2 regions of the Sphingobium sp. BS19 genome follow, and region 1 is predicted to be linked to the other one. Evidence: predicted binding sites of a transcription regulator. Region 1 holds the regulator's gene; the other holds the start of a gene.

What was found. The regulator LexA, encoded in region 1, represses DNA repair genes until DNA is damaged. The targets are predictions, from matches to a motif close to GTTCCNCNCTTGTTCT.
Region 2: uvrA (excinuclease ABC subunit UvrA) is a predicted target of LexA. The motif match lies at 2,866-2,881, and genes of this name have one in related genera.

What each region holds. Positions count from the first base shown of each region.
Region 1 is NZ_BSEF01000002.1:37,452-42,350, forward strand. Features, by position in the region: gene trpC (indole-3-glycerol phosphate synthase TrpC) at 1-270, shown strand, start outside; gene moaC (cyclic pyranopterin monophosphate synthase MoaC) at 267-740, shown strand; gene QMG56_RS02610 (molybdopterin molybdotransferase MoeA) at 737-1,909, shown strand; gene lexA (transcriptional repressor LexA) at 2,129-2,824, shown strand; gene QMG56_RS02620 (hypothetical protein) at 2,852-3,586, opposite strand; gene QMG56_RS02625 (helix-turn-helix transcriptional regulator) at 3,583-3,789, opposite strand; gene QMG56_RS02630 (DUF2975 domain-containing protein) at 3,789-4,295, opposite strand.
Region 2 is NZ_BSEF01000033.1:7,467-12,365, forward strand. Features, by position in the region: gene uvrA (excinuclease ABC subunit UvrA) at 1-2,855, opposite strand, end outside; gene QMG56_RS21430 (amidohydrolase family protein) at 3,050-4,357, shown strand.

The DNA.
Region 1 (4,899 bases):
GCCGAACTGGAACGCGCCCTCAAACTCAAATCGCGGCTCATCGGCGTCAACAATCGCGACCTGCGCGATTTCTCCGTCGATTTCGCCCGCACGTACGAACTGGTCGATCGCGCGCCGGAAGGCTGCACCTTCGTCGCCGAAAGCGGCCTCACGACACGCGCCGATCTCAACGCCATGGCGGAGCGCGGCGTCCGCTGCTTCCTCATCGGCGAAGCATTGATGCGCCAGCCCGATGTCGAAGCCGCCACCCGCGAATTGCTCGGCGCATGACAGGCCTCACCCATCTCGACGCCGAAGGCGCCGCTCGCATGGTCGATGTCTCGGCCAAGGCGACCACCGTGCGCGAAGCCGTCGCCACTGGCCGTATCGACATGATCCCCGAAGCTGCCGAGGCCATCGCGCAGGGACTGGTAAAAAAGGGCGATGTCCTCGCCGTTGCGCGCGTCGCCGGGATCATGGCCGCGAAAAAGACCGCCGATCTCATTCCCCTGTGCCACCCGCTCCCGCTCAGCGCCGTGACGGTAGACTTCGACCTCGACGACACCGGCGTCACCGCAAAGGCGACCGCCCGCACCGCCGCGCAAACGGGCGTGGAAATGGAAGCGCTCACCGCTGTCTCGGTCGCCCTGCTTACCGTATACGACATGGCAAAGGCGCTCGATAAGGGCATGACAATCCACAGCATCGCCCTGCTATCCAAAACCGGCGGCAAGTCGGGCGATTGGCACGCAGCACGATGAGCCTGCTCGCCGTAGCGGACGCACAGGCGCGACTGTTCGCGCTGGCCAGTCCGCTACCCCACGAGGACGCGCCCCTCGCCCATTGCACCAACCGCTGGCTCGCATCCGACATAGCCTCCCTACGCGATCAACCCTTCGCTGACCTGTCCGCGATGGACGGATATGCGCTCGCGGCGGGCGATGGCCCCTGGCATGTCACGCAGGAAAGCTGCGCAGGCGGCCCGCTCCCCCGACCGCTCGGCGCAGGCGAAGCCGCGCGCATCTTCACCGGCGCCGCCGTTCCGTTCGGCGCGGACGCCATACTCATCCAGGAAAATGCAACACGCGAGGGCGACACCCTTACCCCCGCGACCGACGACCCCTTGCCCCCCGGCCTCCACATCCGTCCGCGCGGATCGGACTTTGCCAGCGGCGATCTGCTCTTCCCCGCCGGAACCCGCCTCGGCCCGACACAACTCAGCCTCGCCGCGCTCGGCGGATACGGCGCGCTCCCCGTCCACAGACGCCCCCGCATAGCCATCTTGTCCACCGGCAACGAACTCGTGGCCCCCGGCGCGCCTATTCCGGCGGGCAAGCTGCCCTCCTCCAACGCCATACTCCTCGCCGCCATGCTCGCCGCGTTCCCCTGCGATGTCGACGATATGGGCATAATTCCCGATGATCTTGCCGCCATGACGTCAGCCTTCGATGCCCGCCACGCCGATATCATCGTATCGACTGGCGGCGCGTCAGTGGGCGATCACGACCTCGTCCGCCCTGCCTTCGCAGCGGCAGGCGGTACGCTCGACTTCTGGAAGATCCGGATGCGCCCCGGCAAGCCGTTGATCGCCGGAACGCTGGGCAGCGCGACCTTCCTAGGCCTTCCCGGCAATCCGGTATCTGCCTTCGTCACCGCAACCTTGTTCCTGCTCCCGCTCGTCCGTCATCTGTCCGGCGATCCCACGCCCTTGCCGCGCCTCACCACGGCGCCGCTGGCCACCGATCTGGGTGCCACCGGCACCCGCGACGAATATCTGCGCGCCCGGATGACGCAGGAAGGTGCCGTCGCCCTCACCGCGCAGGACAGCGCCGCCACCCGCGCCCTCGCCGCCGCCGATTGCCTGATCGTCCGCTCCGCAGGCTCCGCCGCCGCAGAGAAAGGCACCCCAGTCACGATCCTGCCGATATAATCGGCAATCGCGGCACGTATCGCCCTTGAGCATGTACCTGTTCCCCTGCGAAAGCAGGGGAACAGGGTCTCACGCGCAGTGCTTTGTTGCCCTCTGGCCCCCTGCTTTCGCAGGGGAACGGCATCTTGCATGTCCTCACGCGCATAATCGCCAAACGCTTGACGTGACCCCATGCGTTTCCTATACGTTCCCCGTCCGTTCCAAAGGATGAGGTCTGATATGCTAACGCCCAAGCAGCAAGAATTGCTCACGTTCATCCACAATCGCCTTGAGGAAGGCGGTGTTTCCCCGTCGTTCGAGGAGATGAAGGAAGCGCTCGACTTGCGTTCCAAGTCCGGCATCCATCGCCTCATCAACGCGCTGGAGGAACGCGGCTTCATCCGCCGCCTGCCCAACCGCGCCCGTGCGCTCGAAGTGCTGAAACTTCCCGAAGGACTGGAACGCGCGCGAAAGGCTGCTGCGCTGCTGGCCGCGACCCCTGCGGTCATTCCGCCCAAGGTATCCGTGCCGCATATCCCCATCGCCGCCAACGATGTGATCGAAATCCCGCTGCACGGTCGCATCGCCGCCGGTGTTCCCATCGAAGCGATGGAAGGGCAGAACATGCTGTCCGTCCCTGCGGCCCTGCTAGGTTCAGGCGAACATTATGCGCTGGAAGTCTCCGGCGACTCCATGATGGAAGCCGGCATCCTCGACGGTGACTTCGCACTCATCCAGCGTACGGAAGTTGCGCGCGACGGCCAGATCGTCGTCGCTCTCATCGACGATGCCGAAGCCACCCTAAAATATTTCCGCAAAGACGGCCCCCGCGTCCGCCTGGACCCCGCCAACAGCGCTTACGAACCGCAGATCTACAACGCGCAACAGGTCCGCATCCAGGGCAAACTGGCGGGGCTTCTTCGACGGTATAATTGATGGGTTGGCGAGATGCTGCTATTTCAGTTACTGTAGTTTAGCGTGCCTAACAGCGAACCGCGCTAAAGCATGCTCGGAAACAAACCAAGGTACGCCACAAACGATAGCGCTTAAGTATCCTACGACTATTGTGTCTGCCGCTAATACTATCCATCGTATTACGTGGTGTCCGTTCATTGCGACCATCATCAATGCGTAATGCAAAGTCATTATAGGCAGCAATGCAATTAGATTGAACGCTAACGCCCAAAGAAATACTGGTGCGACCTTTCGGGCTGAACGGACCGGACCGCCGCTCTGACCTATTGAAGCTGCTCGGCTCCAATCGGAAAAGAGCAGACTAAGAACAAATGAGATGATGCTAAGAATCATGACAGGTCTACCGAGCGAGGGCGCAAAAACGGGTAGCCAGATCGTTGGAAAGGTGATTGCAGCTTCGAAAATCAGCCAAGGCGTGAATGTCGCAATGCTTCGACCATCAAAACCGAAAGTTCGTTTGCCATCGCCCCATTCTAACCAGCGAATAACCCAATAGCGCGCTATCAGCACCGACAATATTTTCACGGTGCCGAACGCCATCCTGAGCATGCTATGCTCGTTTGCCTTGGCGCTGGCGAGATCGGCATAAAAGCCTTGGCTATACTCAGCGACGTGCTGCATCGCTTCGGTCACGATCGGTAAGCTGAATAGCACAGGGCAAGCAAAAGCATAGCGCCAGCAACGCACATAGACGCTCCGTAACGACCATAGCATGGCGTTCACTCCAGCTCGAAACTCAGCAAATCTCCCGGTTGGCAGCCAAGCTCCCGACAGATCGCTTCCAATGTTGAAAAACGGATAGCCTTGGCCTTGCCTGTCTTTAGGATCGAGAGGTTTGCCAGCGTGATGCCGACGCGATCTGCAAGGTCAGTGAGCGTCATGCGCCGCTGCCAGAGAAGATCGTCAAGTTGCACTCTGACAGGCATCAAACTGTACCCTCCAGTTCATCCTGCATAGCTGCTCCCTGTGTAAAAACATGGGCTAGAACAAAAAGAAGCAGTATCGCAATCCATCCGGTTGCAGACGGTCCCCAACCAAAAGGCGCGTGATTAACGAGATGGTTGATTGTGCGAATTGCAAAAGCGAAGCCGGTGTCAAGAATCTGAATTACTAATAAATACCACGCCATAGCTCGGAGCCGTGAGCCATTTGCCGACACAAACGGCTGACCTGCTACGACAGAATCAAGGATGCACAGAATTTGGCGGAAAATTCGATCTACGGCTACGCTGGTCGTAATGCCTATCAGTAGGATGGTCACAACAATCTGCTTAAGGGTGTCAGCGTTGCCCGGCAAAGCAACCCGTTTCACGCGATCTGCAGCAAGCGGAACGTCCAGCAGCACGCAAAGGACGGTTAAGGTGAAGAACGCAATTGCCACCCAATTGGCGAAGGTCAACACCACAATCGAAAGCCGAGTCGCACGCAGCATGACAATCCCGATGCCTGAAATTATTGAATATCGATATATCATGAATTGATAAACGGCAACCTCAGATATTCCCCTGTCCTACACACACCCCACTCCGCTAAACCCCGCCCGTGCTTAGCCCGTTGCCCTGCACGAAGTCCTTGTTCGCGTATCCCCTCTCGCCTCTGCGCTCATGACGCAAAGGCACGACAGCCAGGCGGCAATTTGACTGCACTATGTGCATTCTGGCGACATTCGTGCGGCCGAATAGGACCGCAGCGCCTCATGCTGCAACAACACTAAGTCTCTCAGGCGGGGAGCCTGTGGCTGGCCTGAGCCTGTGCGGCGAGGGAGAAATACAATGATGGCATTAGACGGTGCTGACCACATGATCCATCCCGTTCCCCGGCGAAGGCCGGGGAACAACCTAGAACCACAGTCCACCATGTTCCTGCGCAGACAGGAACATGGAAGCGCGCGCGTCGGGCTTCGGGAAGTTTCATCCGGGATCTAACCCCGGACAGCCACAATGGGTGGTGACGTAGTGGGGCCTTTGAGGCTTTCCGCGAAAATCTTCGCTCGCCACCCCTCCCTATGACACGCCCACGGGGAGGTAACGTAGTGT
Region 2 (4,899 bases), on a different contig from region 1:
CTGGCTTCAGTGGCGGCGACCTTTTCCGGGGTGCCTTCCGCGACCACCATGCCGCCCTTTACGCCGCCTTCCGGACCCATGTCGATGATCCAGTCGGCGGTCTTGATGACGTCCAGATTATGCTCGATCACGACCACGCTATTGCCTTGCTCAACCAGCGCATGCAGCACTTCAAGCAGCTTGCGCACATCCTCGAAATGCAGGCCGGTCGTGGGTTCGTCCAATATGTAGAGAGTATTGCCGGTCGCGCGGCGGGAAAGCTCTTTGGCGAGTTTCACCCGCTGCGCTTCGCCGCCTGACAATGTCGTCGCCTGCTGGCCGACCTTGACGTAGCCGAGGCCAACTTCGACCAGCATTGCCATCTTGTCGCGGATCGGCGGTACAGCCTTGAAGAATTCCACGGCGTCCTCGACCGTCATGTCCAGCACGTCGGCGATCGACTTGCCCTTGAACTTCACTTCCAGTGTTTCGCGGTTGTACCGCTGTCCATGGCACACGTCGCACGTGACATAGACGTCGGGCAGAAAGTGCATCTCGATCTTGATGAGCCCATCGCCCTGACAGGCTTCGCAACGTCCGCCCTTCACATTGAAGCTGAACCGCCCCGGCTTGTATCCGCGCGCTTGCGATTCGGGCAGGCCAGCGAACCAGTCGCGAATGTTGGTAAAGCTACCGGTATAGGTTGCGGGGTTGGACCGTGGCGTGCGTCCGATGGGCGACTGGTCGATGTCGATGACCTTGTCGCAATATTCCAGGCCCGTCACCTTGTCATGCGCACCCGCGATGATGCGCGCCCCGTTCAAGGCGCGGGCGGACGCGGCGTAGAGGGTGTCGATAGTGAAGCTCGATTTGCCCGAACCCGACACGCCCGTAACGCAGGTGAAGGTGCCGAGTGGGATAGACGCGGTAACGCCACGCAGATTATTGGCGCGCGCATTATGAACTGTTAATTTCTTGCCCGATCCCTTGCGCCGCTTCTTCGGCACTTCGATCTGGCGCGTACCGTTCAGATAATCGGCAGTCAGCGAATCCTTCGACTTGAGGATCTCGTCCAGAGTCCCGCGCGCGACGACCGTGCCGCCATGCACGCCCGCGCCCGGACCCATATCCAGAATATAGTCAGCCGTACGGATCGCATCCTCGTCGTGCTCGACTACGATCACAGTATTACCCAGATCGCGCAGGCGCTTGAGCGTGATGAGCAATCGGTCGTTATCGCGCTGGTGCAGGCCGATAGACGGCTCGTCCAGCACGTAAAGGACGCCCGACAGGCCAGAGCCGATCTGCGAGGCAAGGCGAATACGTTGCGATTCACCGCCTGACAAAGTGCCGCTGGTTCGATCAAGGTTGAGGTAATCCAGGCCAACATTGTTCAAAAAGCCCAGACGCTCGACGATTTCCTTCAGGATTGCCTTGGCGATCTGGTTCTGTTGATCGTTGAGATGCTGCGGCAGTTCGGTAAAGAAACCCAGCGCATCCACCACGCTACGGCGGGTGGGGATCGAGATGTCCTCGCCCGCTATCTTAACCGCTAGCGCTTCGGGTTTCAGACGCGCGCCATGGCAGGTCTCGCAAGGCTGCGCCGTTTGATATTTGGACAGTTCTTCGCGCATCCACGCGCTTTCTGTCTGGAGCATTCGGCGATTGAGGTTCCCGATGACACCCTCGAAAGCTTTCTTGACCTCATAAGACTTGCGTCCATCCTGAAAGCGCAGGGTAACTGCCTTGCCGCCGGTGCCGTGCAGGATGACGAGTTGCACTTCGCCGGGCAGATCTTTCCACGGCGTATCGAGCGAAAAGCCGAACTCTTTCGCAAGCGATCCCAGCACCTGCATATAATAAGGACTAGGCGGATTGGATTTCGCCCATGGAACGATCGCGCCTTTTTTCAGGCTCAGGTCTTCGTTCGGGACGACAAGCTGGCTGTCAAACAGCAGTTTTTCGCCCAAACCGTCGCATGCGGGGCAAGCGCCTTGCGGGGCGTTGAACGAAAACAGGCGCGGCTCGATCTCAGCAATGGTAAAGCCGCTGACCGGGCAGGCAAATTTCTCCGAGAACACGATACGGTTTGCGGGGATGCCGGTGTTCTTCATCTTGCCGGTCGTCTGGGTCTCATCTTCGCGACCCGGCACGTTCCCATCCGCCAGATCGACATAGGCCAGCCCCTCGGCCAGCTTCAGCGCTGTCTCGAAACTCTCAGCCAGCCGCGTCTGGATATCATCGCGCACCGCAATACGATCCACCACGACTTCGATGTCATGCTTAAGTTTCTTGTCGAGGGCAGGGGCATCCTCGATCTCGTACAGTTCGCCATCAATGCGGACGCGCGTAAACCCGGCCTTCTGCCACTCCGCCAGTTCCTTGCGATACTCCCCCTTGCGACCGCGCACGACGGGGGCAAGGAGGAAGAACCGCGTTCCTTCGGGCAACTGCATCACGCGGTCGACCATCTGGCTGACGGTTTGCGCGCTGATCGGCAGACCCGTGACCGGCGAATAGGGAACGCCCACACGCGCCCAGAGCAAACGCATGTAATCGTATATCTCCGTTACCGTGGCCACAGTGGAGCGGGGATTACGGCTCGTGGTCTTCTGCTCGATGCTGATCGCCGGGGACAGCCCGTCGATATGCTCGACATCGGGCTTCTGCATCATCTCCAGAAACTGTCGCGCATAAGCCGATAGGGACTCGACATAACGCCGCTGCCCCTCGGCATAGATAGTGTCGAAAGCGAGCGAGGACTTCCCCGATCCAGACAAGCCGGTGATGACGATCAGGCTGTCACGCGGCAGATCGACGTCCACGCCTTTGAGATTATGTTCGCGCGCTCCACGCACGGAGATATGAGTCAGCATGGGGCGCTTTGTTCCACATTTGTTCAGGTGAGGCAAGGGGGCGAACGGGACGGTCCGCGGCAGCAATATGGGGCGGCAGGGTAGCCGGGGCAAGGCCGGAAGACACCACTGCGAACACTTCTGTTGTTAACACTGGACGAGGAGCGCGTTTGGCAGGAATGTGCCTGTCAAACACGCGGCAAAAGGGTAAGGCCATGATGTATCAGTCAGGCAAAAAGTGGCAAAACCGGCTGACGATGCCTTTTGCGCTCATCGGCTTATTTCAACCAGCATACGCTTTCGCACGAGATACCTACATCCATGCCGGGCATATCATCGATGTGCTGGCTGGGACGGTTTTGACCGATCAGAGCATTCATGTGCGCGATGATCGCATCGTGGCAGTAGGGAAGTGGACAGAGCCACCTGCGGACGCGACTGTAATCGACTGGACGAAACGCACCGTACTTCCTGGGCTAATCGACTTGCACACGCATATTGCGGACACGGGTACTTCGGAAGATGTCGCTCTTCCGGTCAAGACGTCACCAGTCCAGACGGCCTTGCTGGGTGTGCGGAACGCGCGGCTGACATTGAAGGCGGGTTTCACCACCGTGCGTGATCTGGGCACATATCGCGGTCTAGTCGATGTCGCGGTGCGCGATGGGATCGAACAAGGATTGTTTCCGGGACCACGAATGGCCGTTGCCGGCGCATATATTACCATTCCCGGTGGGGGTGGCGAAATAACAGGTCTGCCCGTCGGAATGGCAGTGCCCCCCGACATGCGTCTGGGCGTAGCCCGCAATCCGGCCGAAGTGCAGCAGAAAGCCGAGGCGTTGTTTGCAAGCGGCATCGATCAACTCAAGGTGATCGGAACCGGCGCGGTGCTGGCCATCGGCACCGAGCCGGGAACCGAAGAAATGACCGTCGACGATATCGCCGCAGCGGTGGCTATCGCCAAGGCACATAACAGCTACGTCACCGTCCACGCCCACGGTGCTGCAGGGATCAAGACGGCCATCCGCGCCGGCGCACGCTCCATCGAACATGCAAGCCTGATCGATGACGAAGGGATCGCGCTGGCAAAGGCCAAAGGTGTGTGGCTCGTCATGGACGTCTATGACGGCGACTATATCGACAGCATCGGCACGCAGCAGGGCTGGCCCAAGGAGTATCTGCGTAAGAACCTGGAAACCACGCAGGCGCAGCGTGACGGCTTTGCAAAGGCAGTCAAAGCAGGCGTCAGAATCGGTTACGGCACAGATGCGGGCGTATATCCGCATGGCTGGAACGCCCGCCAGTTCGCTTATATGGTGCGCTTCGGGATGACGCCGATGCAGGCGATTCAAGCGGCGACAATCAGTGCCGCGCAACTGATGCAGCGCGAAAAGGACATCGGCTCAATTGCGCCAGGGCGCTTTGCAGACATCATTGCAGTCGATGGAAATCCGCTGAACAATATCCGGATCCTCGAAAATCCCCCGAAAGTGATGAAGGCTGGAGTAGTTGTCGAGCAATAATATGTCTCGATCTGACGCATCTGCGTAGCAATAAAGCTCTATCATCATCCCTGACAGATGTTATTTGTCGACTAGGAACCGTCGTTCGTCGACTGCAGTGTCGTTCGCCGACAGGGATGGTCCGCTATCGAAGCAACCGCCCAGCGTACACGGCGTTGCGATATGAATAGCCAAAGCGGATGGCGCTGCCCGTGCAGCCATCGCTTTGAGTTTTGAGAGATCCTGAAGTGCCCGACAGCATGAGCAGGATGCGCCCCCGGTCATCCCTTGCACCGGGGGCGTTTTTAGTTCTCTTCCCAAATCCGGCGCAGTTCCACATTTCCTTTACGGAAACCGCGATTAATGCGTTCGTCCGCTTCGACGAATGACCGTTGGTCGTTACGCATATGCTGTTTATCGACAGCGCCGCTGTCCGCCGATGCTACGGGATGCTGGTCGAACCGAGCGCGATCAATGTGCACGCCCGGCCTAGAAAGAAAGGGCAGGACGGATCGCAACGATCGCAACAAGGATCGACGGTTCCCCGCCCCGGAATGGCTCTG